Linked DNA regions of Aquitalea magnusonii. The main gene of each other region encodes a partner of the protein of the gene in region 2 in a complex. Links are inferred from orthologs where the notes say so. Each region holds a gene or a part of one and is shown on either strand. Other genes may lie near its edges. The genes, in order: DLM_RS16065 and dapF.

Region 1 (3,278 bases), 1.5 Mb from region 2 along the record:
TGACTTCAGGCGCGACTGCGCCTGGCGAATGGCCAGCTCGGCAATCTTCTTGCCCGCTTCCACATTCTGGTTCAGCCATAGCTCCACCGGGTCGCGCGACAGGCTGGAAATCAGCTTCAGCGCATCGCGGCTGGTGAGCTTGTCCTTGGTCTGGCCTTGGAATTGCGGGTCCAGCACGCGGGCCGACAGCACAAAGCGCACCCGGCTCCACACGTCCTCTGCCATCAGCTTGACACCGCGCGGCAGCAGGTTGTGGTGGTCGATGAAGCTCTTCACCGCATCGAACACCCCGGCACGCAGGCCAGCTTCATGGGTGCCGCCAGACGGGGTGGGAATCAGGTTGACATAGCTCTCGCCGCTGGCCCCATCTTCAAACCAGGCCATCGCCCACTGCACGCCTTCGCCCTTGGCAAATTGTTCGTGGTCGTCACCGATATAGGCTTCGGCGGCGAACAGCGGCGCAATCGGCTCGTCACCGTTGCACAGCTCGGCCAGATAGCTCTTCAGGCCCTGCGGGTACTGCCACACCTTGACCTCGGCACCACTGGGCTTCTCTACCGTCAGCGACACCGCCACGCCGGGCAGCAGCACCGCCTTGGCGCGCAGCAGGCGTTCCAGCTCAGGCAAGGAGTAACGCGGGCTTTCAAAATACTTGCCATCCGGCCATACCCGCACCCGGGTGCCGCTGGTGCGCGGGCCGCAGTCGCCAATGCGGGCCAGGGGTTCGATCACGTCGCCGCCGGAAAACACCAGGCGGTGTACACCGCCTTCGCGCTTGACCTCGACTTCCAGCCGGGTGGACAAGGCATTGGTCACCGACACACCTACGCCATGCAAACCACCGGAGAAGGCATAGGCACCACCGTCTTTCTTGTTGAACTTGCCACCGGCATGCAGGCGGGTGAATACCAGCTCCACCACCGGCACGCCTTCTTGCGGATGCAGGCCAACCGGAATGCCGCGGCCATCATCTTCCACCGACAAGGAACCATCCTGATGCACGGTAACGGCAATCTTGCGGGCATAGCCACCCAGCGCCTCGTCGGCGGCGTTATCGATGACTTCCTGGCAGATATGGGTGGGGTCGGTGGTGCGGGTATACATGCCCGGTCGCTCTTTGACCGGCTCCAGCCCCTTGAGTACCCGTACCGAGGATTCGTCGTACTGTTGCGTCATAGCTTTTATCGTCGCCTGTAACGGCCCTGCAGCCAGGGCCAAGCCTGATGATGATGTTGCCACCGTGCCGACAGGCAGGGTGGTCATGATGCTCAAACGGCAGCCCAGGGCCGCCGCTTGCTTGATGGGTGAGACAGACTGACCGTGCGCTCAGTGGTCCTGCTGCTTGTCCGGCAAACCTTCGGCCACCGGAGCCGGCCGGGCAGACTGCCGCATGCGCTGCAAAAAGCTGTCGTAGTTTTCCAAGCCCTTGAGGAAGCGCGACAACTCGGTCAGCGCGCGGATATACACATCACGCTTGAATTCGATGACGGCATCCACCGGTGCCCAGTAGTCGTTCCAGCGCCAGCCATCGAACTCCGGATGACTGCTGGCACGCAGGCAGACATCGCAGTCGCGCCCGGTCAGCCGCAGCAGGAACCAGATCTGCTTCTGTCCCTTGTAACTGCCACGCCATTCGCGGCGCACCCAGTTGCTGGGCACTTCGTAACGCAGCCAGTCGCGGGTGCGCCCCACGATCTTGACATGTTGCGGCAACAGCCCGACTTCCTCCAGCAGCTCGCGGTACATCGCAGCCTCCGGGCTTTCACCCGGCTTGATGCCCCCTTGCGGAAATTGCCAGGAATGTTCGCGTACCCGCTTGCCCCAGAACACCTCATTTTTGCCATTGATGAGGATGATTCCGACATTGGGGCGATATCCGTCCCGGTCCAGCATGAAAAAAACCTGCAAATCGTCTAGTTGACCGAATTTTTGCACATTTCGACAGCTCTTGCCATGCGCCTGACGTGGCGGCTTGCCAGCAATTCCACCACACACTGCCTGGCACACCGTGAAAAGAATTGACGCCCCATGCCAAAGGCGTTTAAAAATCCGGCACAGCACCTTGCTGCCCACACCCCGGAAGGCCTCGCTTTCATGCAAGCACGTCGCAGTCCAGCCACATTCCCACCCCTGCCTGCGGCAGCGGTGGTGCCGTGCGCCTGGGCAGACCCGACAGCCTTGTCGCTTGGCTTCTTCGTCCAGCCGTTTACCGCAGTCGGTCACCGCTAGCGTTTTGCCGTATTACCCGCCCATGTGGCGGCTATCGACAATTCAACGCCCAAGGACCCTCCATGCTGAATCCTGCAGACTGGCTGCAACACCATGGCATTCGCACTGTCGAATGCCTGTTTTCCGATATTACCGGTACCGCGCGCGGCAAGATCTTGCCGGCCACAAGCGTATTGAACGGCAGCGAATTGCGCTTTTCGCAAGTGGGGCTGGTACAGAGCGTCACCGGCGACTGCCTGCAACAACTGGTCCCCGAGCTGGACCCGGACATGCTGCTGCAAGCTGACCTCAGCACCCTGCGCCGCCTGCCATTCAGCCATGAGCCGGCCGCCATGCTGATTCACGACTGCCTGCACGAAGATGGCAGCCTGATCGAATTCTCGCCACGCAATGTGCTGCACCGGGTACTGGCACGCTATGCCGAGCTGGGCCTGAAACCTGTTGTTGCACCTGAGATGGAGTTTTATCTGTTTGCCCGGCGCCAAGGGCTGGACGAAGCACCACAGCCCCCCGCCAGCTATGGCAAAAGTGGTGACAGCCTACGCCAGCCCTATGCGCTGGATAGGCTGCATGATCTGGCCGCAGTGCTGGACGACATCCGCCATGGCTGCCAGTTGCTGGGCATCGGTGCCGACACCCTGCTGCAAGAGGTGGGCTGTGGACAACTGGAAATCAATCTGCAGCATGGCGACGCCATTGCGCTGGCCGACCAGGCCTTCCTGTTCAAACGCATGGTACGCGAGGCCGCCACCCGTCATGCGCTGGAAGCCTGCTTCATGGCCAAGCCGCTGGCCAATGATGCCGGCAGCGCCATGCACATCCACCAGAGCCTGGTGTACGCTGACAGCGGCCGCAATGCTTTCTCGCTGGATAACGGCCAAGCCGCAGCGCGCTTTGCCCACTATATCGCCGGCCTGCAACGCTATTTGCCGGATGCCTTGCTGCTGCTGGCACCCTACGTCAACTCCTATCGCCGCCTGGCACCGTTCACCGCGGCCCCCATCAATGTGGAATGGGGCTTTGACAACCGCACCTGCGGCCTGCGCATT
Region 2 (3,314 bases):
AAAAGCAGCATGCCCCATGACAAGCCAGCCCATTTGCTGCGCAGCAGGGCCAGCAGGAACAGGCGGTACAGCAGATAGCTGATGATCACAATCATCGGCGGCATCATGATGTAGGCTGCCATCGGACGCCATTGCAGGAATGGAGAAGTCAGCAGGCAGCCCAGGCCCAATGTAAGCTGGGAGATCAGCAGGGCGGTGATGCGCGGAGATTCGGCCGGAAAGCTCAGGCCTCGCCTGCCGGCACTGACGGCGGCGGGCAACCAGATGGCCGCCGAGATTGCCAGCCAGATGTAGCTGTAAACGAAGGGTAGCCAGATGGGGCGCAGCAGGTGATAGGGCTCGGTCAGACGGATGGTCGTAGCCAGCAGGAAATAGCCTGCAACAAAAGCTGCAATGGCAACCGGGCTGCGTGCAGCGATCTGTCGCCACAGGATGTGCAGCAAATATGCGGCCAGCAGCAGAATGATGGTCCAGCCCCCGATGGTTGCGGTCATGCCTGTCCCAGCACGCGCAGCAGCGCTGCGGAAATGATTTCACCCATTTGGGCCAGGTAGTGTGTATGCATGTCGAAGGTGAAGCGTTGAGCGTCATCGCTGGCAAGTACCAGCAAGCCGAATGCGCTGCCGCTGGCATCGGTCAGCGGTATCTGGCTGAATGATTGCAGTACCGGCGTGGCCGGGAACCAGCCCAGCACTTCATCATTGACATAAGGGCCGCAGTAGGGGGCGGACAGATTGCGCGCCAATGCCTGGACTTCATGGCGCGCATTGTACAAGGGTGAGGATTCGGCTGCCGGGTGCCACAGGCGCAGTGCCATGCGATCCAGTGCAAAATCCTGATGGAAGCAACTGGCCAGACCATCCGCAATCTGCTGCAGGTTCAGGCAGCGCTGCAGCATCAGCGACAGCCGGTGCGCACTATGGATGATCTGGTCATTGGCTTCGCCGTGGCGGATGAGTTGATGCAGGCGGGCTTCCAACTGGCGGTTGCGGTCTTTCAGTTCCAGCATCTGGCGGTCTGCCAGTGAAACCACCACCCGGTCCTGCGCCATCTGGCCGCGCAGACCAAAGCGCTCGGCATGGTGCTGCAGGAAATCCGGATGGCTATCCAGAAAGGCCAGAACCTCTTCGCTTTGCATCAACATTCTCCTTGTGCGGCGCATGCGCGCCTTGGCAGTTCAGACTTCGATTTCGCCTTGGAATACCGTCATGGCCGGACCAGTCATGCGTACGGGCTGACCATCGCCATGCCATTCGATTTGCAGGTCGCCACCGCGGGTATGCACCAGCACCTTGCTGTCCAGCAGGCCGCGGCGGATGCCAGCCACAACCGCAGCGCAGGCCCCGGTGCCGCAGGCCAGGGTTTCGCCGGCACCGCGCTCAAAGACGCGCAGGCGGATTTCCTGCCGCGAAACAATCTGCATGAAGCCGGCGTTGACCTTCTCCGGAAAGCGATGATGAATTTCAATCAGGGCACCCAGTTCCTTGACCGGCGCGGTGTCGACATTATCGACCACCTGCACGGCGTGCGGGTTCCCCATTGATACCACGCTGATGTCGCAACTGTAGCCGCCGGTATCCAGCGGGTAGGTGATGGCGTCGCCTTCGGCAACAAAGGGGATGTCCACGGGCCGGAAGCGTGGCACGCCCATGTCGACAATCGCCTGGTTCTGGCCCAGGTATTCCGGAACGATCACGCCTTTGGCGGTTTCCACCCGGATGGCCTTCTTGTTGGTCAGTTTCTGGTCGCAGACAAACTTGGCAAAACAGCGTGCGCCGTTGCCGCATTGCTCCACTTCACTGCCGTCATTATTGAAAATGCGGTAGCGAAAATCGTTGTTTTCTTCCTGGGGGGATTCCACCAGCAGCAGCTGATCAAAGCCGATGCCGAAGTGGCGGTTGCCAAGTTGGCGAATTCTGTCGGTATCGAGGGAGACGGTTTGTCTGACACCGTCAATTACCATGAAGTCATTGCCCAGGCCATGCATCTTGCTGAATTTGAGTCGCATCGGAAAAGGTCCGGTCTCAGGGTTGGCCAAATGCCTTCCATCATAACCGATATGCCATGCCTGTCCAGCTTTGGAGCCATTCGATTGACACCTTACTAACCAGTAAGTAAAGTTTGCTGATGAAACCTGCCACCGATACCAAAAGCGATACCCGCAAGCGCATTCTCGACATTGCCGAGGAGCTGCTGCTGACGCGTGGCTACAATGCTTTCAGCTATCAGCACATCAGTTCGGTACTGGGCGTGCGTAATGCTGCCATTCACTACCATTACCCCAAGAAAACCGACCTTGGCGTGGCGCTGATCCAGCGTTACCGCCGTCGCTTCCAGCGCTTTATCGAAGCGCAGCTGGCCTTGACACCTGCCGAGCAACTGGAGCGCTATTACACGCTGACCGATGCCTATTTCGAGCGTGACCAGCAAATTTGTCCCAGCGGCATCCTGACGACCGAATACCAGACCCTGCCACAGGAAATGCAGCAGGAAGCCAATGCCTTTGTCGATGAAATGCGTGACTGGGCGGTCAGCATTGCTGCGCGCGGGCGGGCTGATGGCAGCATGCGCTATGCCGGCACGCCGGAAGCCATGGGCCTGTTGATGCTGGCCGCCCTGCAGGGCGGCTTGCAACTGGCGCGTACCGACCAGGCAGTGATCGACGCGCTGAAAATCCAGATCCGGGCCTTGCTGGGCCTGGATGCTTCACTTCCATGACATAAAACAGAGGGCTAACACGCATGGATTATCAAAAAAACAGCATGAGTCGCATTGCCGACAAGGTAGGCAAGTTGCCGGTCGGTATGCGCAGCAGGGTCTTGTCCCTGCTGTTTGGGCGGCTGGTTCCTTTTCTGTCCACATCCGGCATTCGCTTTGAGCAGGTGGGGCATAGCAGCCTGACTGTTTCCATTCGCAACCAGCGCAAGGTGCAAAACCATATCAAGGGCGTACATGCCGCGGCCATGGCACTGCTGGCCGAGACCGCCAGTGGCTTTGTCGTGGGCATGAACGTGCCGGATGACAAGCTGATGCTGCTCAAGTCGATGAAGGTGAATTACATCAAGCGCGCGCAGGGCAATATGCGCGCTGTGGCCACACTGAGCGACGCGCAGATTCACGCCATGTACGACACCGACAAGGGTGATGTGCTGGTTGATGTCAGCGTAACAGACGAATCGGGGGAGTCACCGGTTATCTGCGAAATGGTGTGGGCATGGGTGCCCAAGAAGCGCCCTCAATAAAGGAGCCCAAACATGCAATGGCAGACATTTGATGTTGGCGTAGAGGATAAGGTGGCACTGGTGCGCTTCAAT

Evidence for each region.
Region 1: the proteins of dapF (region 2) and DLM_RS16065 are in contact, whole or in part, in a solved structure (PDB 5YGU), measured with the Escherichia coli proteins. The link is inferred for Aquitalea magnusonii from one-to-one orthologs.

The regions. Positions count from the first base shown.
Region 1 is NZ_AP018823.1:3,373,081-3,376,358, forward strand. Bases 111-3,071 are described here. They hold DLM_RS16065 (RNA pyrophosphohydrolase), read right to left. Parts: upstream 1,894-3,071; coding sequence 1,327-1,893; downstream 111-1,326. Other genes in these bases: parE (DNA topoisomerase IV subunit B), read right to left, coding at 111-1,176; DLM_RS16070 (glutamine synthetase family protein), read left to right, coding at 2,292-3,071. In the rest of the region: more of parE, read right to left, coding at 1-110; more of DLM_RS16070, read left to right, coding at 3,072-3,278. UniProt on the Escherichia coli protein: Master regulator of 5'-end-dependent mRNA decay.
Region 2 is NZ_AP018823.1:1,896,059-1,899,372, reverse strand. Bases 94-3,090 are described here. They hold dapF (diaminopimelate epimerase), read right to left. Parts: upstream 2,009-3,090; coding sequence 1,178-2,008; downstream 94-1,177. Other genes in these bases: DLM_RS09115 (DUF4442 domain-containing protein), read left to right, coding at 2,742-3,090; DLM_RS09120 (TetR/AcrR family transcriptional regulator), read left to right, coding at 2,128-2,718; DLM_RS09130 (DUF484 family protein), read right to left, coding at 491-1,138; DLM_RS09135 (hypothetical protein), read right to left, coding at 94-494. Also shown: more of DLM_RS09135, read right to left, coding at 1-93; more of DLM_RS09115, read left to right, coding at 3,091-3,242; DLM_RS09110 (crotonase/enoyl-CoA hydratase family protein), read left to right, coding at 3,255-3,314. UniProt on the Escherichia coli protein: Involved in the succinylase branch of the L-lysine biosynthesis and in the biosynthesis of the pentapeptide incorporated in the peptidoglycan moiety. Catalyzes the stereoinversion of LL-2,6-diaminopimelate (L,L-DAP) to meso-diaminopimelate (meso-DAP).